Regions from separate parts of the Streptomyces sp. CWNU-52B genome, predicted to be linked through region 2. Evidence: riboswitches for the same ligand, from Rfam matches in the RefSeq annotation. Region 2 holds a riboswitch; each other region holds the start of a gene.
What was found. A riboswitch is a leader RNA that binds a small molecule or an ion and turns the genes downstream of it on or off. The one in region 2 is predicted to bind cyclic di-AMP.
Positions count from the first base shown of each region.

Region 1: linked by a shared signal. The riboswitch ahead of ACLVWQ_RS27305 (M23 family metallopeptidase) and the one ahead of ACLVWQ_RS18555 (transglycosylase family protein) in region 2 are both predicted to bind cyclic di-AMP.
Region 3: linked by a shared signal. The riboswitch ahead of ACLVWQ_RS15630 (C40 family peptidase) and the one ahead of ACLVWQ_RS18555 (transglycosylase family protein) in region 2 are both predicted to bind cyclic di-AMP.

Region 1 is NZ_JBLFJV010000030.1:107,344-115,068, reverse strand. It holds gene ACLVWQ_RS27320 (GNAT family N-acetyltransferase) at 1-935, opposite strand, end outside; gene ACLVWQ_RS27315 (HPr family phosphocarrier protein) at 1,237-1,518, shown strand; gene ACLVWQ_RS27310 (GntR family transcriptional regulator) at 1,851-2,543, opposite strand; gene ACLVWQ_RS27305 (M23 family metallopeptidase) at 2,771-3,565, opposite strand; cyclic di-AMP (ydaO/yuaA leader) riboswitch at 3,578-3,735, opposite strand; gene ACLVWQ_RS27300 (M16 family metallopeptidase) at 4,002-5,390, opposite strand; gene ACLVWQ_RS27295 (M16 family metallopeptidase) at 5,387-6,772, opposite strand; gene ACLVWQ_RS27290 (DNA gyrase/topoisomerase IV subunit A) at 7,295-7,725, shown strand, end outside.
Region 2 is NZ_JBLFJV010000019.1:154,721-162,445, reverse strand. It holds gene ACLVWQ_RS18570 (DUF501 domain-containing protein) at 1-324, opposite strand, end outside; gene ACLVWQ_RS18565 (FtsB family cell division protein) at 368-844, opposite strand; gene eno (phosphopyruvate hydratase) at 1,087-2,382, opposite strand; gene ACLVWQ_RS18555 (transglycosylase family protein) at 2,785-3,501, opposite strand; cyclic di-AMP (ydaO/yuaA leader) riboswitch at 3,506-3,676, opposite strand; gene ACLVWQ_RS18550 (transglycosylase family protein) at 3,941-4,849, opposite strand; gene ACLVWQ_RS18545 (cytochrome P450 family protein) at 5,050-6,345, opposite strand; gene ACLVWQ_RS18540 (globin domain-containing protein) at 6,516-7,725, shown strand, end outside.
Region 3 is NZ_JBLFJV010000013.1:148,891-156,615, forward strand. It holds gene ACLVWQ_RS15605 (8-amino-7-oxononanoate synthase) at 1-90, shown strand, start outside; gene ACLVWQ_RS15610 (DUF397 domain-containing protein) at 74-295, opposite strand; gene ACLVWQ_RS15615 (helix-turn-helix domain-containing protein) at 305-1,162, opposite strand; gene ACLVWQ_RS15620 (ATP-binding protein) at 1,425-1,868, shown strand; gene ACLVWQ_RS15625 (DUF6328 family protein) at 1,884-2,516, opposite strand; gene ACLVWQ_RS15630 (C40 family peptidase) at 2,616-3,089, opposite strand; cyclic di-AMP (ydaO/yuaA leader) riboswitch at 3,093-3,294, opposite strand; gene ACLVWQ_RS15635 (hypothetical protein) at 3,643-3,951, opposite strand; gene ACLVWQ_RS15640 (ATP-dependent Clp protease proteolytic subunit) at 3,959-4,618, opposite strand; gene thpR (RNA 2',3'-cyclic phosphodiesterase) at 4,902-5,483, opposite strand; gene ACLVWQ_RS15650 (caspase, EACC1-associated type) at 5,638-7,725, opposite strand, start outside.

The sequences.
Region 1 (7,725 bases), on a different contig from region 2:
TCGGGGCCGCTCTCCGCGTACCCGGCTGAGACCACGACGAGGCCCTGCACCCCGTGCTCCCCGCACTGGGCGACGGCTTCGGGGACCCGCTCGGCCGGTACGGCGATCACGGCGAGGTCGACGGGTTCGGCGATGTCCCGCACGGAGCGGTGGGCCGGGACTCCGGCCAGCTCCTTCTCCTCCAGTGCGCCGTTCACCGCGTGGAGGCGGCCGGTGAATCCCGCGTCGCGCAGATTCTCCAGGATGCTGCGTCCCACTCCCCCCGGGGCGCGGCCCGCTCCGACGACCGCGACCGAACCGGGGGCCAGGAGCCGGGCCACGGAGCGCGCCTCCGCCCGCTGTTCCCGCGCACGCTGCACGGCGAGCGAACGATCGGTGGGCTCCAGGTCGAACTCCAGGCGTACGACGCCGTCCTCGAAGCTGCGCTTCTGCTGGTAGCCCGCGTCCGTGAACACCTTGATCATCTTGTTGTTGGCGGGCAGCACCTCGGCGGCGAAACGGCGGACGCCCCGCTCGCGCGCGACGGCCGCGACATGCTCCAGGAGGGCGGACGCCACGCCACGGCCCTGATGGGCGTCCTGGACTAGGAAGGCGACCTCTGCCTCGTCCGCGGGGGCGGAGGCGGGCCGGCCGGCCGCGTCGATGCGGTCGTAGCGCACGGTGGCGATGAACTCGCCGCCGACGGTGGCCGCGAGGCCCACCCGGTCCACGAAGTCGTGGTGGGTGAAGCGGTGGACGTCCTTGGCGGACAGGCGCGGGTACGGCGCGAAGAAGCGGTAGTACTTCGACTCGGCGGACACCTGCTCGTAGAAGCTGACGAGACGGTCGGCGTCGTCGGCCGTGATGGGCCGGACGCGCGCGGTACCGCCGTCGCGCAGGACGACGTCGGCCTCCCAGTGAGCGGGGTACTCGTGCCGGTCCGGCGGGGTCTGCATGGGGCCCAGAGTACGACTCGGGTCCGACAACGGCGGGGTCACCGCCCGGCCGTGGGACCGCCCGGCGGCGGGCGGACCGCTGCGCGGGCGTGGGCGGGCTCGCGTCCGGCGAGGGGGCGAGGCAGGCTTGGGGGTCTCGGCCGTTCCGGTCCGGGGCCACGTGGGGCCGGACCTGGGCCACGTGGGGCAGGACCGGGGCCCGAGGCTGACCAGGGCGGGCCGGGCCTCGTCCGCCGGGGCACGCTTCACCGTATGGAACACTGGTCTAGACAACCTTGAGACATCTGAAGGGCAGCATCACATGGCTGAGCGCCGCGTCAACGTCGGTTGGGCCGAGGGCCTTCACGCCCGTCCCGCCTCCATCTTCGTCCGGGCCGCCACGGCCTCCGGCGTCCCCGTGACGATCGCCAAGGCCGGTGGCGACCCCGTCAACGCCGCTTCCATGCTCGCGGTCCTCGGCCTGGGCGCCCAGGGCGGCGAGGAGGTCGTGCTGGCCTCCGACGCCGAGGGCGCGGACGCCGCGCTCGACCGTCTGGCGAAGCTGGTCGCCGAGGGCCTCCAGGAGCTCCCCGAGACGGTCTGACCGTCCGACACGCCTGATCGGTCCGACCGACCAGACCAGTCCGACCGGCCAGTCCGACCGGCCTGAACGGACCGGTCTCGCGGATCTCTTACGGCGGAGCGGCGTCCCCCGCGTCCCGGGTGGCGCCGCTCCGCCGTATGCACGTCCGGAGCCAGCCGCGTACAGGGCACGACACCTATTGAGGTACGGCGCGTCCGAGACGGGGATATCCGCGTCCGCCCCCGATTTCCGCGCACACGAAAATCACGTGCCCGGCAATTGCGGGCACGCGGAAAAATAGGCAGCGGAAATAGTCTCCTGCCGAATAACTCTCTTTGTATACGGCGCTTCTGTTAATGCCGCAGGCCCTCTGTGTTTACGGGATGTTGCGAAGTCCTCACACGCTCGACGCGGTCCCCGCCGGGAAAGCGGAGCCGGTGCGCGCTCGTCGCCCGCTCGGTGTGCAGCGCCGTGATCGCCCGCGCCCGGTCGCTGTCGCCGCGGGCGACGGCGTCCACGATGGCGCCGTGCTCGGTCCAGGACTCGGCCGGGTGCGCGGGCGCCTCGACCGAGTACATCCAGGCGATCTTGTGCCGCAGCTGACCGAGTGTCGAGGTCAGCGCCGGGCTGCCCGACGCCTGCGCGAGCGTCTCGTGGAACCAGCCGCCCAGGGAGCGCAGGTCCTCGCTGTTCCCCCGCCTGGCCCGCTCCTGACCGAGCCTGACCAGACCCCGCAGCACCTTCAGATGGGCCTCGGTGCGCCGTTGCGCGGCACGGGCGGCGCCCAGCGGCTCCAGCAGCACACGCATCTCCAGGAGATCGGCGGCCTCCTGCTCCGTGGGCTCCGCGACGCACGCGCCCGCGTGCCTGCGGGTGACCACGAACCCCTCCGCCTCCAGGGTGCGCAGCGCCTCGCGCACGGGGACCCGCGAGACGCCGTAGCGGCGCGCGAGCAGTTCCTCGGTGAGCCGGCTGCCGCGTTCGTAGACACCCGCGACGATGTCGTCACGAATCGCCGTGCATACCGAGCGCGCGGGAATACGCATGACCGGACCTCCGCCTTAATCCCCGCGAAACGCGGTCGATTGACGCCTGTTCGGTGACTCTATTGCAGAGAACGGGAAATTCCGAAGGCAGCCGGGAATCCATGGATATTTTTTGGACACACGGCGCCTCTGAACAGGCAGTCGTCCGGTACGAAAGTGTCCGGAAGGGGTCGGAGCACGCGAAGGCCCCGGCTCGGTGAGCCGGGGCCTTCGACAGGGTGTCGCGGTCAGACGTTCACGCCGTGCGAGCGGAGGTAGGCGACCGGATCCATGTCCGAGCCGTACTCCGCGGTGGTGCGCGCCTCGAAGTGCAGGTGCGCTCCGGTGACGTTGCCGGTCGCCCCGGAGAGGGCTATCTGCTCTCCCCCGGTGACCGTCTGGCCGACCGAGACTCCGATGGACGAGAGGTGCCCGTACTGGGTGTACGTGCCGTCGTTCATCTTGAGGACGACCTGGTTGCCGTACGAACCGCCCCAGCCGGCCTCCACGACCGTGCCGGAGCCCACCGCGTGCACGGCGGTGCCGCTGGCGGCGTGGAAGTCGATGCCGGTGTGACTGCCCGAGGACCAGACACCGCCGCCGGCCTGGTAGGCGGTGGAGACGTACGAGCCGGTGATCGGCGCGGTGAACGCGTTGAGCCGCTTGCGCTCGGCCTCGCGGGCCGCACGGGCCTCGGCCTCGCGCTCCTTCTCGGCTTTCGCCTTGGCCTTCGCCGCGGCTTCCTCGGCGCGCTCCTTCGCGGCGGCCTCGGCCTTCTCCCTGGCCGCTGTCTGGGCGGCGGCCTGCTGCTGGGCCGCCGCCTGTGCGTCGATCTCCTGGGCGACCGAGTCACCGAGGGTGACCGCCTGGGTGAGGCCGGTCTGCTCGACGGGGCTCTCGGCAGCGAGGGCGGGGGCCGCCAGGGTGCCTACGACACCGGTGGTGGCGAGTGCGGCGACTCCCACCGTCCTGCGGGTCGAGCGGGTCGTGCGGGTCATACGACCGGGAAGACGGTGCTTCCCCGTGGCGCGGGTGAACGCCATGAAGTGGCTGGTCCTTTCCTTCCTTCTCGCCTACCGGGTTAGCTGACGGGTTCGGAGCAGGAAGGTCTCCTACAGACCCCCTTCGGGAAGGGCGTCCGATTCACCCCAGGGACACACGGGTCCCCGGCTCCCCTGGCTCGCGCCGTACGGGGACTCGGCGATGACTGTCCGGTGCCGCGGACGCGGCGCACTGCCTGACGAACAGCCGGACCGACGCTAAGCGGGGCCGCTTTCGATCGACAAACGGAACCCGGCTTTTGTAGCGCACGCCACAGGGCAGACAGGCAACCTCCGCATCAATATGGATAAACAGTGGACGAACCAGTACACGAAGAGACCCGGGCGACCGATGGGTCACCCGGGCCTGTCCCAGTCCCTGCCGCAGTTCCTGCCGCAGTTCCCTGCCGCGGTCTCTGCCGCAGTTCCTGCTCCGGTCCTACTCCGGTGCCACGACGCTGACTTCGCCGATCCCGAGGGCCTTGACGGGCTCCTCGATCTGCGAGGCGTCACCGACCAGGACGGTCACCAGACGGTCCACCGGGAAGGCGTTCACGGCGGCCGCGGTGGCCTCCACGGTGCCGGTCGCGGCGAGCTGCCGGTACAGCGTCGCCTGGAAGTCGTCCGGCAGGTGCTGCTCGACCTGGTCGGCGAGGGTGCCCGCGACGGCTGCCGCCGTCTCGTACTTCAAGGGCGCCACACCCACCAGGTTCTGCACGGCGACGTCGCGCTCGGCGTCCGTCAGGCCCTCGGCGGCGAGGGTACGCAGCACCTTCCAGAGGTCGTCGAGCGCCGGGCCGGTGTTCGGGGTGTCCACGGAGCCGCTGATGGCGAGCATCGAGACGCCCGTACCGTCCGGAGCGGAGCGCAGTACCTGCCCGAACGCCCGTACACCGTAGGTGTATCCCTTCTCCTCGCGCAGGACACGGTCCAGGCGGGAGGTGAGGGTGCCACCGAGGCAGTACGTGCCGAGCACCTGGGCCGGCCACACGCGGTCGTGCCGGTCGGCGCCGACACGGCCGATGAGCAACTGTGTCTGGACGGCTCCGGGGCGGTCGACGATGATCACCCGGCCGGTGTCGTCGGCGGTCACCGACGGCACGGGACGCGCCTCGGCCTGCGATCCGGTCCAGGTGCCGAGCGTGTCGCCGAGCAGCGCGTCGAGGTCGATGTCGGTGAGGTCTCCGACGACGACCGCGGTGGCCGTGGCGGGGCGCACGTGCCGCTCGTAGAAGGCACGGACGGCCGCCGAGTCGATCGCGGTGACCGTCTCCTCGGTGCCCTGGCGCGGGCGCGACATGCGCGAGGTCGCCGGGAAGAGCTGCCGGGACAGCTCCTTGGCGGCCCGGCGGGCCGGGTTGGCGCTCTCGTGCGGGATCTCGTCGAGCCGGTTGCGCACCAGCCGCTCGATCTCGCCGTCCTCGAACGCGGGCGCCCTGAGGGCGTCGGCGAGCAGGCCGAGCGCCTTGGGCAGCCGGGAGACGGGGACTTCGAGGCTGAGCCGTACGCCGGCGTGGTCGGCGTAGGAGTCCAGCGTGGCGCCGCTGCGCTCCAGCTCGGCGGCGAACTCCTCGGCGGAGTGCTTGTCGGTGCCCTCCGAGAAGGCTCGCGCCATGATCGTGGCGATGCCGTCCAGGCCCTTCGGCTCGGCTTCCAGCGGGGCCGCCAGAAGGACCTCGACGGCGACGACCTGCTGGCCGGGGCGGTGGCAGCGCAACAACGTCAGGCCGTTGTCGAGCGCGCCGCGCTCGGGTGCCGGGAAGGCCCAGGGCCTGGCCTCGCCGGCCTGGGGCTGCGGGTGGAACTCCATCGTGGCGAGCTCGGTCACTTGGCCGCCTCCTCGTCGGTGTCTTCAGCGGCGGCGCCGGTGTGCTCGGCGGCGTCGGTCTCTTCCGGGGCGTCGGTCTCCTCGGCGGCGGTCGGCTCGTAGACCAGCACCGCGCGGTTGTCGGGGCGCAGGCGGGCCTTGGCGACCTCCTGGACCTCCTCCGCGGTGATGTCGAGGACACGCTGGACGGCGGTCAGGGCGAGCTGGGGGTCGCCGAACAGGACCGCGTACCGGCACAGTTCGTCGGCGCGGCCCGCGACCGTGCCCAGCCGGTCCAGCCACTCGCGCTCCAACTGGGCCTGGGCGCGCTCCATCTCCTCGGCCGTGGGGCCCTCCTCGGCGAACCGGGCGAGCTCCTCGTCGACGGCGGTCTCGATCACCGGGACCTCGACGTCGCCCGACGTCTTCACGTCGAGCCACCCCAGGGAGGGCGCTCCGGCGAGGCGCAGCAGGCCGAACCCGGCCGCGACGGCGGTGCGGTCACGGCGTACGAGCCGGTTGTAGAGCCGGGACGACTCGCCGCCGCCCAGAACGGTCAGGGCCAGGTCGGCGGCGTCCGCCGCGCGCGTGCCGTCCTCCGGGAGCCGGTAGGCGGCCATCAGCGCGCGGGCCGGGACCTCCTCCTCGACGACCTCGCGCAGCTCCTCACCGATGGTCTCCGGGAGCGAGCCGTCGCGCGGGGCGGGCTTGCCGTCGTGGCCGGCGACGGAGCCGAAGTACTTCTCGACCCAGGCCAGCGTCTGCTCCGGGTCGATGTCGCCGACGATCGACAGCACCGCGTTGTTGGGCGCGTAGTAGGTGCGGAAGAACGCGCGCGCGTCGTCGAGGGTGGCCGCGTCCAGGTCGGCCATCGACCCGATCGGCGTGTGGTGGTAGGGGTGCCCCTCCGGGTACGCGAGGGCGGTGAGCTTCTCGAAAGCGGTCCCGTAGGGGACGTTGTCGTAGCGCTGCCTGCGCTCGTTCTTGACGACGTCCCGCTGGTTCTCCATGGACTCGTCGTCGAGCGCGGCGAGCAGGGAGCCCATGCGGTCGGCCTCCAGCCAGAGGGCGAGCTCCAGCTGGTGGGTCGGCATGGTCTCGAAATAGTTGGTCCGCTCGAAACTCGTCGTCCCGTTGAGCGAACCGCCGGCTCCCTGCACCAGTTCGAAGTGGCCGTTGCCCTTCACCTGGCCGGAGCCCTGGAACATCAGGTGCTCGAAGAGATGGGCCAGCCCGGTGCGGCCCTCGACCTCGTGGCGCGAGCCGACGTCGTACCAGAGGCACACCGCCGCGACCGGGGTCAGGTGGTCCTCGGAGAGCACCACACGCAGGCCGTTGGCCAGGCGGTGCTCGGTCGCTGTCAGGCCGCCGGAACCGGCCTCGGCTGTGGCCGTGTGACCCATGGGCATGTACGTCCCTTCGATCGCGGAAAACTGCTGAATTCCTGCTAGTCGTGCCACTGTATGCAAGCGCGCGGACGGCTGGCGAAGTTCCCGCGTCGGCTACGCCGAGAGCGAGCACCCGGGCGCCCTCTGGTACGCGGCCTCCGGCGGCGTGCGGAGGGCGGCACGGCCGCACCCGAGGGGCGCGGGTGGCGGTATCGTCCTCGGCGGCCGAGCCTGCGGACGCCTCCGGATGCCGCCGGACGCCTCCCGCGAACGGTCGCACGCCGACCTCCCGGGCTTCGTACGGGCGGTGACGCGATAGCGTCCGGGGATCTTGGCAAACGGTCGGAACCGGGGTTCCGAGGTCTGCCGAGGTCGCTGGAACCGCGGTCCACGTGGCCTGTTGAGGCGGTCACGCACCCGCCCCACGAGGCCCGTACGGACGGGTCGTGGTCCGCGTTGTCAGTACTCCGGTCCACAATGGACCGCGTCAGAACCCGTTCATGCCCCGGCAGAGACCGTGAAGGAGTCGCAGCAGCGATGGCCCGCCGCAGCACGAAGACCCCGCGACCCGATGACGACGCCGACTTCGAGGAGCGCATCCTCGACATCGACGTCGTCGACGAGATGCAGGGCTCCTTCCTCGAGTACGCGTACTCGGTCATCTACTCCCGAGCCCTGCCGGACGCCCGCGACGGCCTCAAGCCCGTGCACCGCCGCATCGTCTACCAGATGAACGAGATGGGGCTCCGCCCCGACCGCGGCTATGTGAAGTGCGCCCGCGTCGTCGGCGAGGTCATGGGTAAGCTCCACCCCCACGGCGACGCGTCGATCTACGACGCCCTGGTCCGCCTGGCCCAGCCCTTCTCCATGCGGCTGCCCCTGGTCGACGGCCACGGCAACTTCGGTTCGCTGGGCAACGACGACCCGCCGGCCGCCATGCGGTACACCGAGGCGAGGATGGCCGACGC
Region 2 (7,725 bases):
GATGTAGTCCTCATGGGCGGCCCGGTACGCCTCGGCCAGCTCGGGGTCCGTGGCGAGACGTTCCGTCATCTCCTTCATGACGCCGTTCGCCTCCAGCGTGCCGATCGCGGAGGCCGCACGCGGGCACGTCAGGTAGTACGTCGTCGGGAACGGCGTGCCGTCGGGAAGGCGCGGAGCCGTCTCGACGACATCCGGCTGACCGCACGGACAGCGGTGCGCGATCGCGCGCAGCCCGCGCGGCGGCCGCCCGAGCTGCTGTTTGAAAGCCTCGACGTCAGCGTCGGTCGGCTCGGTGCGGGGAGTGGGCGGCGGGGGCGTTTCCATGCCTTGGGTCTGTGTCTTTCTCGTCGGTCGTGGGTGGGACGGTTCACCGGTCGGCGGCGTCGGCCTTGTCGACCCCGTCCCAGACGTTGGCGTACCAGGCCCGGTCGGCCGCCGTGCGGTCCGTACGTGTCTTCTTCGCCGCGTCGGGGTCGATCACGATGTAGCCGGTCTCGCCCGGCATCACATAGTGCAGCCGCTCCCGGATGCGCTGCTCGGCGTACGCGTCGTCCTGCCACCGCGCCTTCAGGTCGCGCAGCTCCTCGACCCGCGCGCGGGCCTGCTCGCGCCGGTGCTGCAGATCGGCGACCTCGGCCCGCTGGGAGACGTACTGCCTTATGGGATAGGCGAGAGCCAGCACGAGCGAGCACAGGACCAGGGCGAGGAGTGCGGCCCGGCCGGTCAGCCGCGAACGGCGGGCCTGCCGCTTGGTCTGGGAGCGGTAGACACGGGCCGCCGTCTGCTCACCGAGCAGCTTGATCCTGGTCGCGGTGGAGAACCGGTCCCGGTCCTTCACAGCCATGGTCCCGCCTCCCCGAGCCGGTCTAGCCGGGCCCTCACGTACGTACGTCCCCGCACACGGTACGGGACCGGGTACGGGGACGTACGTACGACGCTTCCTTCACAGGGTGTCAGCCCTGCTCAAACGAATGTCAGCCCTTGCTGTGCCAACTGGTTCACGGAGCGCTGTGCCTACTGGTTCGCGGAGCGCCGTGCCTACTGGTTCGCAGAGCGCTGTGCCTACTGGTTCGCAGAGCGCTGTGCCTACTGGTTCGCAGAGCGAAACCGCGGGAACGCGCTGCGGCCCGCGTACACCGCCGCGTCGTCGAGGATCTCCTCGATGCGCAGCAGCTGGTTGTACTTGGCGACGCGGTCCGAGCGGGCCGGGGCGCCGGTCTTGATCTGGCCGCAGTTCACGGCGACCGCGAGGTCCGCGATGGTGACGTCCTCGGTCTCGCCGGAGCGGTGGGACATCATGCACTTGAAGCCGTTGCGCTGCGCCATCTCGACGGCGTCCAGGGTCTCGGTCAGCGAACCGATCTGGTTGACCTTGACGAGCAGGGCGTTCGCGGAACCCTCGTCGATGCCGCGGGCGAGGCGCTCGGGGTTGGTGACGAAGAGGTCGTCGCCGACGATCTGGACCTTGTCGCCCAGCTTCTCGGTGATGACGTTCCAGCCGGCCCAGTCGTCCTCGTACAGCGGGTCCTCGATGGAGACCAGCGGGTACGAGGCGACGAGCTCCTCGTAGTACTCGGTCATCTCGGCGGCCGAGCGGGACTTGCCCTCGAACTCGTACTTGCCGTCCTTGTAGAACTCGGACGCGGCGACGTCCAGCGCGAGGGCGACCTGCTCGCCGGGGGTGTAGCCGGCTTCCTTGATGGCCTCGACGATGAGGTCGAGGGCCGCGCGGTTGGAGTCGAGGTTCGGGGCGAAGCCGCCCTCGTCGCCGAGGCCGGTGGACAGGCCGCGGCTCTTCAGGACCTTCTTGAGGGTGTGGTAGACCTCGGCGCCCCAGCGCACGGCCTCGGAGAAGGACTCCGCGCCGATCGGGGCGATCATGAACTCCTGGATGTCGACGTTGGAGTCGGCGTGCGACCCACCGTTGAGGATGTTCATCATCGGGACCGGCAGCAGGTGCGCGTTCGGTCCGCCCAGGTAGCGGAAGAGGGGCAGGTCCGACGCCTCGGAGGCGGCGTGGGCGACGGCGAGCGATACGCCGAGGATGGCGTTGGCGCCGAGCGAGCCCTTGTTGTCGGTGGCGTCCAGGTCGATCATCGCCTGGTCGATGAGGCGCTGCTCGGTGGCGTCGTAGCCGACGAGCTCCGGGCCGATCTGCTCGATGACGGCGAGGACGGCCTTCTCGACACCCTTGCCGAGGTAGCGGTTGGGGTCTCCGTCACGGAGCTCAACGGCCTCGAAGGCACCGGTGGAGGCGCCGGACGGAACGGCGGCACGACCCGTGCTGCCGTCGTCGAGGCCGACCTCGACCTCGACCGTGGGGTTGCCTCGGGAGTCCAGGATTTCCCGGGCTACGACGACGTCGATGGACGGCACGAGCATCTCCTTCTGGGATGTGACGCGAGCTACGCCGGGCCGAAGGCCCGGTTGGGCGCAGACCTGTGGTGGGCCCGCGGGATGAGCCTAACCGGCTGCCGGGGATCGTCCGCCCCCTGACCGTCTCCTGGCTGGAACCGAGAGGAAATTGTTTCCGAACGGAACAAAGACGGGACCGAAAAAACCCGCTCCGGCGCGTACGGGGGATGACGCACCGGAGCGGGGGCCCGTGGGGGACGGGGGTGGCCCTCACGGACCTCCACTATGAAGGACACGGATATGAGCGCCCTGTGGTTCAGTCACGAGTCGGATGCGGACCGGAGGCGAAGACGCGCTCCGACCTGCCGGCCGAGGCTGAGCGGCCAGGGCCTCGACCGGCACCACGTGACGTGACGCGACCGCCGGGTGTCAGCTGAGGTGCAGCTGCTGGCCCGGGAAGATGAAGTCGGCGTCGTCGACGATGTCGTCGTTCAGCTTGAACAGCTTCTGCCAGCCGCCCTTGACGTTCTCCTTCTCGGCGATCTCGCTGAGGGTGTCCCCCTTGACGACCTTGTACTCGCCGTCACCCTTCTCGACCTTCTTGCCGGTCGGGGTCTCGACGGTCTTCTTCGCCGCCGGGCGGTCCTGGGAACGCGAGGCACGCTCCTCGGAGGGCTGCGTGTTCTGCTGCTGCGACGGCGCGGTGCTCTGGCCGGAGGAGCTGCCCGAGTCCGAGGAGCCGGAGTCCGAGGGAGCCGAGCCGCCACCGGTCGAGGCGCCGGACAGGCCCACGCCACAGCTCGGCCAGGCACCCTTGCCCTGGCTCGCGAGAACCTTCTCGGCGACGGCTATCTGCTGGGACTTGGAGGCCTGGTCGGCGGTGGAGGCGTACGAGTTGCCCCCGTACGCGGCCCAGGTGGAGGACGAGAACTGCAGGCCGCCGTAGTAGCCGTTGCCGGTGTTGATCGACCAGTTGCCGCCGGACTCGCACTGGGCGACGGTGTCCCACTCGGAGGTGGAGGCGGCGGAGGCCCCCGAGGCGCCCATCAGCGGGACGGCGACGGCGGCGGTGGTGACACCGGCCAGCGTGGCGATGCGGCCGGCCTTGGACGGGCGACGGTGCTTGCCCTTGCTCGAAAGCAGCATGAAGTGATCCCCTCACCGACGCCTGCGAGGTGAGCTGTCGGGTTCGGGCCGAGTGAGTTGCCCGGCCGCGCGACACTGCTGTCACGCGGCTTAACCCCAAGCCGTGCCCGGTCTCGACGACCGGGTCCGGCACTTACCTTGGGTCCCCCGCTCCTGCCTACGGCGCTTTACGCGACGACTGTTCCCGTACGGCCGTTGGCAGGATTCGGCGTGCGACCGTCGGGGCTCACCAATGGCGAGCGGTCACGACCGTAGACACGGGGTCCGCCGAATTTCAAAGACGATCAGGGTCGTTGAGATCCATCTCTCACTTCGCCAAATCGGACATTCAACGCGAACTACCGCTGATTTTCGCCCGATTCGGCAGCTTGATCACCACTTGCTCGCCGCTCGCCCGGCGCCCGCCCGCCATGGGGCCGGTACGCGCGCCGGACACCGTTCAGCTGTCGACGACGATGCGCTGACCGGGAATGATGAAGTCCGGGTCGGCGCCGATGCTGTCCTTGTTGTCGGCGTAGAGCTCGCTCCATCCGCCCTCGACACCGAGGGAGTCGGCGATGCTCGAGAGGCTGTCGCCGGAACGGATCGCGTAGAAGCCCTCGTCGGCCAGGACGCGCGAGGCGCTGTCGCTGCGCGAGGCGTGCCGGCCGGCGTAGTCGTCCGCGCGGGGCGCGGTGTCGACCTCGTCGGCGGTGCCGCGGTGACGGCCCGAGGCGCTCTCGTCCTCCGCCTCGGCCGAAGCCTCGGCCTTCGGGGTCGACTTGCCCGAGTCGTCACTCTTCGACGTGCCGCCGCCGGCCGAGCCGTCCAGACCGTGCGAGCCCGAGCCGGAGTCGTCCGCGGAGTCCGAGCCGGAGTCCGTGTCGTCGGACTTCGCGCCGTCGTCCCCCTTCGAGCCGGACGAGCCGGCCGAGTCGGACGACGCGTCGCCGGTGCCCTCCGCGAGGCCCGTGTCGACGTCGGCGGAGTCGGAGTCCTGCGTCAGACCCGCCACCAGACCGCACGTCAGCCAGGCGCTGGTGCCCTCGTCCGCGAGGACCTTCTCGGCGACGGCTATCTGCTGCGAGCGGCTGGCCTGGTCGGCGCTCGGCGCGTAGTCGAGGCCGCCGTGCGACTCCCAGGTCTCCTGGGTCATCTGGAGGCCGCCGAAGCGTCCGTTGCCCTGGTCGGCGCTCCACGAGCCGCCGCTCTCGCATTCGGCGACCGCGTCCCAGGTCGTGCCGCTGGCGGCACTCGCACCGGTCGCGCCGAGCAGGGGGATCGCGATGGCCGATCCGGCCACACCCGCGGCGACGATGAGTGCCGGAGCCTGGCGGGGGCGACGATGACGGCCGTTCCCGGAGAGCATGCGATTGCCTTTCGCGTGACAGCAAGGAATGCGCACGGGGGCACGGCGGAAAGCCGTGCTCGTGGCTGCTGCGACGGGTGAGACCTGCCGCATTGATGGGTGAACGTATAGGCACTCGAACTCTTGTCACAAGTCGATGCAGCGCAGATAACGTGAAGATCACAAAGTTGACGGAGCCTCACCTTCCGTCGGCGTCGGTGCTACCTGGGGCCAGACTTCGCAACCGGGGTGAACTCCACTGGAAGCGTGCGCAATCCCCGCATGATGAGCCCGCCACGCCACCTCAAATCGGCCGAATCTCCCGCGAGTTGAAGGTCGGGGAGGCGCGTCAGCAAGGTGTTCAGCGCGGTCTGGCCCTCCAGTCGGGCGAGCGGCGCGCCCAGGCAGTAGTGGATGCCGTGGCCGTAACCGAGGTGTTGGTTGTCACGGCGGGAGAGGTCGAGGGTGTCCGGGTCCTCGAACCGTTCGGGGTCCCGGTCGGCCGCCGCGAGCACGACGAGCACGGGGTCGCCGGGGGCGATGTCCTGGCCGCCGATGCTGAGCGCTTCGGTGGCGAACCGCCAGGTGGCCAGTTCCACGGGCCCGTCGTAGCGGAGCAGTTCCTCCACGCCGGTCTCCAGGAGGTCCGTGCGGCCGGCCGCCAGGGAGGCCTCCAGCCGCCGCCGCTGCCCGGGGTGGGTGAGCAGGGCGTAGGTGCCGTTGCCGATGAGGTTGACGGTTGTCTCGAAACCGGCGAACAGGAGGATGAAGGCCATCGCGGCGACCTCGTTCTCCGTGAGGTGCTCGCCGTGGTCCGAGGCCCGGATGAGCGCGGAGATGAGGTCCTCGCCCGGCGCCGCCACCTCCGTGAGCTCCTCGCGCTTGCGGTGGATCAGCTCGGCGAGATAGCGCCGCATCTTCTTGACCGACCGGGCGACGCCGCCCCGGGGCCCTCCCCCGTGCCGGATCATCATCCCGGCCCAGTCGCGGAAGTCGTCCTGGTCCTCGCGCGGGACGCCGAGGAGGTCGCAGATCGCGTAGATGGGGAGCGGGAAGGCGAACTCGTGGATGAGGTCGGCCTCCCCCTTCTCCAGGAACCCGTCGATCAGCTGGTCCGCCAGCTCCTGGACCCGGGGCGCGAATTCGGCCACCCGCCGCGGGGTGAACGCCTTGCTGACGAACCGCCGCAGCCGGGTGTGGTCCGGCGGGTCGATGTTGAGCAGATGCGTCATCAGATCGGCGTTGCGCTCCCCCGGGATGCCGGTCTTGCCCTTGGCGTGCGCGGGCTCGTCGTGGTGCGCGGGGTTCTTGCTGAGCCTGCCGTCGGCCAGGGCCTGCTTGGCGTCCGCGTACCGGGTGACCAGCCAGGCCTCCACCCCGCTGGGCAGCTTCGTGCGGTGCACGGGGGCGTGCTCGCGCAGCCAGGCGTACGCCGGGTAGGGATCGGTGGCGAACTCCCAGGTGAAGAGTTCGGGGGCGGGGTGCGCCGCGGGCGGCTGTGCGGGTGTTTCGGTCACTCCTCGACGGTATCGGGAGGGGTGGCGCGGGCCCGACCGGCGTCCTCGTGGCCCGCGGTCGCCCTTCCGGGACCGCCGCACCCCTGTCCGACCTGGGCCCTTCACCCCAGACGTCCGGAAATGACCCATCCCTTGACCGTACGGCTCTTCGGCTATCTAGATTCGCGCCCGTGGACCCCGAAATACTCCGGACCAGTTTCGCGGTCGTCGAAAGGCGGGCCGAGTTCGCGCTCAAGTACTTCTACTCGCACCTCTTCTGGCACCACCCCGATGTCCGCGCCCTGTTCCCGCTGGACTTCCCCGAGGACATGGAACGCCAGCGGGACCGCCTGTTCGCCGCTCTGACGCTCGTCGTGGGGCGGCTGGAAGGTCCCGGGCTGCACGAGTACCTGCGGCACCTGGGGCGGGACCACCGGAAGTATCTGGCGCGGCCCGAGCACTACACGGCTGTGGGGGAGAGTCTGATCGCCGCGTTCGCCGCCGTGTCGGGTCCTGCGTGGACCGTGGAGGTGGAGAAGGCCTGGGGCGAGGCGTACGGAGTGATCGCGGACGCCATGCTGGACGGCGCGCGCGAGGCGGACAGCGAGGGCGAGCCGTCCTGGTGGGACGCCGAGGTCGTCGGCCGCGCCCCGCACGGGGACGACCTCACCGTACTGACCCTGCGGCCGCACCGGCGCCTGCCCCATCTCCCGGGCCAGTACGTGAGCGTCAACAGCCCGCGCGTCCCCGGCGTCTGGCGCCCGTACTCCGTCGCCAACGCGCCCCGCTCCGACGACACCCTCGATCTGCACGTCAGCCTCGTCGAGGACGGTGTCCTGTCCCCCGAACTCGTCCGGCACACCCGGGCGGGCGACGTCCTGCGGCTCGGCGGTCCCGGCGGCCGGCTGACCCTCCGTACGCCGGTGGAGCGGCCCCTCACCTTCATCTCGGCCGGTACCGGCTGGGCCCCGGTGAAGGCGCTGCTGGAGCAACTGGCGTGCGAACCCGGCCCGTACGACGAGGCCCGGCTGTTCGTCGTCGCCCGGGACCTCCCCCATCTCTACGACCGGGCCGCGTTCACGCGGTTGTGCACGCGGCTGCCCCAGCTGGACATCACCGTGATCACACCCGCGCCGGGGCGCCCGAAGGCCCAGGCCACCGAGCGGCTGCTCACGGCGCTGGGCAACCGGGCCAACTGGGCGCGCCACGACGTGTATCTGGCGGGGCCGCCCGCGCTGGTGGAGGAGATCTCGGCGGCGCTGCCCTGTCTCGGGGCGGATCCGGGCCGGGTGTTCCTCGACGAACTCCCCGCCACGGGCCGGGACGAGGACGACGAGGACGACGGCGGGGGCGGCGGTGAGGACCGGGGGCGGGCGCTGGGGCCCGGTGCGTGGCTGCTGC
Region 3 (7,725 bases), on a different contig from region 2:
GTCTCACGGCTGCGGCTCACCGCCCGCGCGGATCTCACCGACGGGCAGCTCGACCGGGCCGTGGACGTGATCCTCACAACGCGCCGATGAAGCCCTCCCAGGCCACGGGGTCGAAGAGCAGGGCGGGCCCCGAGGTGTTCTTGGAGTCGCGCACCGCGAGCAGACCGGCCCAGGGGCCGGAGCCCGGACGGGCGGTCTCGACGCAGTTGTTCATTCCTGTGCTGCGGCTGCTGCGCTGCCACCGCACACCGTGCAGTCGTGTGCTGGAAGGTACGTACCGAGGCATGGCGGCCATGGTGCCTCCTTATGCGCCGGAAGTGACACCGGCGAGGAAATCCAACGTGTCCTTGGGCGAAAGGGCGTGGACCTGAAGGGAGTCGAAGGCCTTGCTGTAGGCCTGAAGGTCTTCTTTCCGTTCGAGGTAGAGGCTACTCGTCAAGTGGTCGAGAACAACCACATCCAGATCAGATTTGTTCGGAAAAGAAAACATTACGAAAGGCCCGGTGATGCCGATCTGGGCGCCAACTCCGAACGGCAGCACCTGAATCCGCACGTGAGGGAGGTGCGCGGCCTCCTGGAGCCGCTCCAGTTGACGCGCCATGACCTCCGGGCCGCCGACGGTCCTCCGGAGCACCGCCTCGTCCAGGACGGCGCTCAGCCGGAGCGGCGGATTCGAACGCAGCACGTCCTGGCGCGCCAGGCGCACCCGCACCAGTGCGTCGACCTCGTCGTCGAGCGCCGCGCCCACGACGGCGCGCGTCACCTCACGGGCGTACTCGGGCGTCTGCAGGAGGCCCGGCACGACGGAGTTCTCCAGCGTGCGCATCGCGCCGGCCTGCGACTCCAGGCTGATGAAATCGCTGTACGTCGTCGGCAGGAGGCCCCGGTAGGCGCGCCACCAGTGGTGCCGTCCGTCCTCGTCGGAGCCCGCCAGCACGACAAGCAACTCGTACTGTGCCGGGTCCTCGACGCCGTACGCGTCCAGGAGCAGTCGTACGTCCGCGGGCTTGACGCCGCTGCGGCCGGTCTCGATCCGGCTCACCTTCGACTGGTGCCAGCCCACGCGGCGGGCCGCCTCACCGCTCGTGAGGCCCGCGAGGGCACGTAAAGCACGCAGTTCGGCGCCGAGTTTACGGCGGCGCACCGCGGGGCCGTGCTGCATGGCCGTCTCCTTCCGACCGTCGCGCCGACGCTGTGGCGCTCGGCGTCACGCCGACGGTAGAGGAGAAACCGGGTCCATGCCCAAATATGGTCGACCGCCGTAGAGTTCACCGCTTCGAGCGACAGATATATGCATATCTTGGTGGATCGGCACCAAGAACGCCGAGGTAGTGGCACTCTGGCGCAAGCACCAGTCCGGGACCGTGCCCGAAGTCATCCTCTTCGGGTGGGGTTCCGGTCCCGTGGGAAAGGGACTACGTCGCATGGCAGATCACCAGGAAGCATCCGTCACTCTGCCGAGCGATCCCGCCTCGGTCTCGGCCGCCCGTAGGTACGTGACCGACGTCCTGGCGGAGTGGGGACTCCCGTCCGGCTCGGAGGCCGCCGACACGGTCCGGCTCATCGTCTCCGAACTTGCCACGAACGCGGTACAGCACACATTCGGGCTGTCACCCACCTTTACGGTGGACATCGAGCTCGACCGTGACGAACAACTGTGCATCGGGGTGACCGACAGCCACCCGCGCTTCCCGCAGCGGTTGCCCGCGGCCGTCCAGCAGGACAACGGCCGCGGACTGGTGATCATCCGCTGGCTGACCGCGGAGAGCGGCGGCAGGCTCCTGGTCCGGCCCACCAGCGAGGGCGGTAAGACCGTGTCGATCGTGCTCCCCTGGGCGGTACCGGCGCAGTCGGCGCGGACCGACTGAGGCCTGCGCCCGCTTTCACTCGTTCGGGGGACGGGCGGGTGGGGGCTGCGTGTCGGCCGGGGTTCTGCCGTCGGATGCTCCGTCGACCGTGGCGTCGGCCTCGGCGTCCGTGCCGCTGCCGGCGGCCGCGGTCTTGTCGGCGGCCCGTTTCACCAGGTGGGGCATGACCGCCCACAGGCCGGTGCACACGACCAGAGTGGCCGCGCCCGCCAGGATGCCTTCGGTACGTCCCAGCGCCACGTCCACGACGAGCAGGACGGAACCGGCGAGAGCGACCGCGAGCACGGCGAGGCCGACCTGTGCGAGACGGGACGAGACGTGCACGATCTGGGGCTTGGCGCCCTGCTGGAACAGCCGGCGGTGCAGTGCGGCGGGCGCCGTGAAGAGGGCGGCCGCCAGGACCGACAGGAGCAGGGTGACGACGTAGGTGGTGCGCTGCACCGTGTCGAGCGACGGGAACCGCGGGGTGAAGGCCAGGGTCAGCAGGAAGGCGAAGAGGATCTGAACGCCGGTCTGGGTGACGCGCAGCTCCTGGAGGAGCTCGTTGAAGTTCCGGTCGGCGCGCTCCAGACGGGTCTCGTCGCGCTCCTCGGGGTGCTCCTGGAGGTGTTCCTGGAGGTGTGCTCGGGGGTGCTGACGTTCGGCCATGGGTGAACGGCTAACCATTCCGCCGTCGAAAACACATCCGGGGCCTCACGAGGTGGGCGAGATGGCCGTGGTGATCGCCACGGCCACCTCGCGGGCAGATCACCTGACTCGGCCGTACCAGACGCTCTTCGTCCAGATCTTCTGGAGCTTCACCACTTCCCCGGTCTTCGGGGAGTGCCAGATCCGTCCCTTCCCGGCGTAGATGCCGACGTGGTAGACGTTCCGGCCCGAGTGGAAGAAGACCAGATCCCCCTGCTTGCGCTTCGAGGCGGAGACATGGTTCGTCTTGTTGTACTGGGCCGCGGCCGTACGGGGCAGGCTCTTGCCCGCCTTCTTGAACGAGTACAGCGTCAGGCCCGAGCAGTCGAAGCGCTTGGGCCCCGCGGCCCCGTACTTGTACAGGGAACCCTTCTTGGAGGCCGCCACCTGAAGTGCCTTCGTCGCGGGTGTGGCCGCTTCGGCGGTGGACGCGAAGCCCGGGGCCACTATGCCGCCGCCGACAGCGGCGAGGGTGAGAGCCGATGCGGTACCGGCCCTGGTGAACAGCGACGGGACACGATTGAGCGCAGACATGCGCAACCCTTCGTCAGCCGCCTGTGAAGGATGACCTGTCGGATTCGGGCTGGCGAAGTTGCCCGGCCGCTGCTGCGGCTTCACCCCAAGGGCAGCTCGGCCCGGCCATGGCGTGACCGTTCCGGCGACCCGTCGTGCTTGGGTCCTCCACTCCTGCCGATCCACTTCTGTCGACCGGTCATCCGGGCAGCGGCAGGACTCGGCGTCCGCCCGGACCGCCCCGCCGCTGCTGGCGGGGGCTTGTCGTCGGAAGGGATCTTGACGCACCGATGTCCCAAATGCCGAGTGGAACCGGCGATTTGTGGGCTTACTCACCACTCACCCGTTCGGGTGGACAGCCCGTTTCACGGGTGGGTGTCGAGAACGTCGTTGACCCCCGCACCAGCACAGGAGTGGCTGATCCCGCCTCGGGGACGCGCGTGTTGCGCAACTCCCGGGGGCCTGTAAAGGCAGCACTTTCTACGCCGTCCGGGGGTACACCGTCTGGTCCGTTTCGCTCCCGGCCCGGACGCCTCGTCGCCTGCCTGCGTGACGCCGGGACACGGGGTGTACGTCAGGTGTCGGAGCCGGGCGGCAGAGCGACGCGGCCCGCCCGGCGCTCACCGTCCAGGACGCGCAGCGCCCGCGCCAGGGTCGGCGCGTGCACCTCGTGCTCACCCCGCTGGTGCATCAGGGCCAGGGCGTCCCGCAGCGCGGTGGCCTTGCCGACCAGGGCCTGGGCCGCGCGCAGTCCGCGGTAGGTGTCGCCGGCGTGTGCCGGGTTGATCCGGCCGAGCAGATCGACGACCTCCAGATAGCGGTCGATCAACTCGGCCTCGGCCCGTGTCAGTGCCGGCAGCGGGGGCAACTCGGGTGGGAGCATCCGCGCTTCACCTCGCGCCCGACGCGCCGAGGGCCGCCTTGCGGCTCGGGACGATCCGGTCGACCAGCCCGTACTCCAGCGCCCCGGGGGCGTCCAGGATCCTGTCCCGCTCGATGTCCGCGGCGATCCGCTCCCGGCTCTGCCCCGTGTGCAGGGCGAGCAGATCCTCCAGACGCGTACGGGTACGGGCCAGTTCGTCGGCCTGGACGGCCAGGTCGGACACCTGCCCCTGGACCGGCTCGGAGAGCGACGGCTGGTGGATCAGCACGCGGGCGCCCGGCAGCGCGTACCGCTTGCCCGGGGTGCCCGCCGCCAGCAGCACCGCGGCGGCCGACGCGGCTTGCCCCAGGCAGATGGTCTCCACCTCGCAGCTGACGAACCGCATCGTGTCGTAGACGGCGGCCATCGCGCTGAACGAGCCGCCGGGGGAGTTGATGTAGAGGGAGATGTCCCGGTCGGGTGCCTGGTACTCGAGGTGCATGAACTGCGCCGTCACGTCGTTCGCCGAGGTGTCGTCGATCGGCGTCCCGAGAAACACGATCCGCTCTTCGAGGAGTTTGGAGTACGGGTCCATGGTCCGCGTCCCCGAACCGGTGCGCTCGGTGAACTCGGGCAGCGCGTGGCGGGCGGACGGTCGGGCGAACGGTCGGGCCGGCGGTCGGTTCATGACACACGCCTCCTCCGGGAGAGGTCCTGTAAAAAATGTACAGGACGTACATTAGGTTATGGGGTGAGGGTGTTCCAGCGATCCAGAGATCACGGCAGGCCAGGGTGCAGCGCCGGTCCGGAGTGGTTCGACGACGATGAGACCGCGGAGCGCAAGGGTGAGCTCGGCTTCATCGAGCGTGGCGGCGTGACCCATGAGCGGTGGCAGCACAAACCGACTGCGCAGGGCACCGCGCGCATTCGAGTTCGAGAGCAGTCAGCGACGGTCTCGGATCGGGACGCCCTCAATCAATGGCCAGTGCCCACGTGTCGATGTCCAGATAGCGTCGCGGACCTGGGTGGCCACTTGTCGTGCTGCCGACCAGATGGAGGCGTTCCGTTTGCCAAGGGCGTCCGGTGAAGCCGTCGAGGCAGGCGGCCGCCGCCGACACGGACGCGTTGTCGTAGCGGCGAGCGCGGGCCAACGTGAGGTGGGGACGCAGCGGCCGTTCGGCGAAGGCGATGTCGCAGTCCCTGACCCGCGCCCGTACTGCTTCGGCCAGTTCGTGCAGCCCGTCGAGATCGCCCTCGATGCCGCTCCACAGCACTCGCTCGTCGAAGTGTCCGCCTCCGCGCAGTGCCAGTTCGAGGGAGGGGCGGGCAGCCGCCAGGTCTGCGAGGGGTGAACGAAGCCGCTGGACGGCCCGCACCGGCAGCTCGCCCAGGAAGGCCAGGGTGATGTGCCAGTCCTCGATGCGGTTCCAGCGCAGGTCGGGACAGGCGGCGTAGGCCGGGCTCAGGGCGTGCGCCAGCTCGTCCTTCGCATCGTCAGGCGGCGCGAGGGCGATGAACGCGTGCTGGGTAGCGGTCCGGGGCGGTTCGGTCACGGATGTCTTCCTACCTCATGCGTTCGCGGGGCCGAAGCCCAACTGTGGCCAACACGTGGCCACGCGCCCACGGCGTGATACTCGGATGAAAGAGCCGCTCGGCAGCTGGGCGGGCCGCCCGGCCTGCCGTGAGGCCGGGCCGCCTTGGCCGGCCTCAGTCGAACAGCGGTGCCAGTGCGGTTTCGCCCGCGACGATCCGCCAGGCGGGCACGCGTACCGTTCGGCTCACGGGGCAGGATTTGGCTCCGCGGCCCCCGGAGGGCAGTTGGGTGAGCAGGTCGCCTCGTGCGTGGGTCAGGCGAAGGTGTCGCGCGGGGTCCGCATCGGGGCTCGGGCCGACGTCGATCAGCACCGCTGTGTTCTCGCCGGCGTCGGTGAACAGGAGGTCCACCGGGTGGCCGCCCACCAGAACGGCCCGTTCCAGATCGGTGACGCCCCGTTCGGCCAAGTACTGCTGCAGGCGATCGGCGAGGTCATGGCGGGCCTCGGTCCCCGGCTCGGGCGTGCCGGTCCTGGCCGTCGTTCGGTCGTCGCCCGTTCCCAGGGGTGCCGAACGCGCGGCGAGGAGGGCGGGCAGACCGCTCCGGTCCTGCCAGAAGGCGTGACCTCCCACCGTGATCAGCTGTGACTTGGCCCGGGTGATCGCCACGTTCCACAGGTTGACCTGGCTTGCGACCCAGTGCGTGGTCCGGGGCGGTGTGTTGTGCGCCGCCACCGGGCTGAGCACCATCACGTCACGCTGTCCGCCCTGGAAGGTGTGGACGGTGCCGACCCGGACCCGGTCGTCGTCCCGCCACATCTGTGCCAGTGTCTCCTTCTGCGCCCGGAACGGTGTGACCACTCCCACCGTCGCCGTCGGCGGGAGTGCCGCCAGCAGTTCGTCGACCACGAGCCGGACGGCCTTCGCCTCCTCCGCGTTGCGCCAGGACTGGCCGTCGCCGCCGCGCGCAGATTCCCCCGACGGTACGTCGACCCAGCCGAGCACCGGAGCCGGGTCGGCCGTTCCCACCGGGTCGTGCGCCGGCACCTGCCGCCGCACGTCGGTCAGCACCCGCAACCGGCCGCCGTAGCAGTGGCCGTTGACGACGTCCGCGATCCGCGGGTGGCAGCGGTAGTGCTCGTCGAGGAGCAGCGCGCTGTCGCCGTGCTGCTCGGCCGCGTGGTACGAGGAATGCAGGTGGTAGGTGAGGCGACGGTGCTCCAACTGTGCGGCGCTCAGCCCGGCCCGTACCCGTGCTTGACGCTCTTGCTGTGGTGACACGCCGGGGATGTGGCCGAGCTGCATCGGGTCACCGATGATCAGGGCCCGGCGGGCCCGGAACAGCAGCGGCAGTACCGACGGGACGGAACACTGGCTGGCCTCGTCGATGACCACGAGATCGAACAGCTTCGGGGCGAGCTCCAGTTGTCGCACCGAGTGGGTGCTGACGGCCCATCCCTTGATGTGTGTCATCAGGTTCCTCTGGCTGCGCTGGTAGCCGGAGCGGCGGCGGAGCGCCTGGAGCCGTTGGTTCATGAGCCCGGTGGCTCGGTTCAGCGCTTCGGACGACAGCGCACGCGACAGTTCCGCCGACAGCCCGGACAGCGTTTCCGCCGTCGCGAGCCGGGATCGCCTGAGCCTGTCTTCGTCCCATTCCCCATGCCGGTGGACGAGTTCCCGTATCTCCCGCTCCACAGACACGATTCCGGCCAGCAGTTCAAGGAGTTCAGGCGACACGGGGCGTGCCGTCGCCCACTGCGGCCATGCCGGTCCGGCACCGTCCGTACGCTCCGTCCCCGCCGTGACCAGAGCGGTGAGCGCCCGCCCGCGCCGCCATGCCGCCAGCTGCCACCAGCGGGCTCCGGCTGTCCTTCGCGCCCGCTCCGCCCACCGGCCCAGCGCTGCCACGCCGTCCGTGTCCGCCTCCCAAGCCTCTTCGAGCAGAGACAGAGGCAGCTCCAGAACCGTGGCCCGCTCCTCCCGGTCGCGGAGCAGTTCCAGCAACTGTCCTTCCTCGTGGACACGCTGTGCTGCCTGTTCCCGCAGTCGGTCGGCCGATCCCCGGGTGTTGCGCATCTCGCCGCCCACGGTGGCCGATCCACGACGCGAGGCCCCGGCCGGTGCGGCGAGCAGCCGTTCCAGTTTGGCTGCCTCCCGCTCCAGCGCATCCTTGTTGCCCGTTCGCATCAGCAGCCCGGGGGCGATGTCGTCGCAGCGCTGGGCGACGACATTCACGGCCTCGTTGTTCGTGGAGGCGACCAG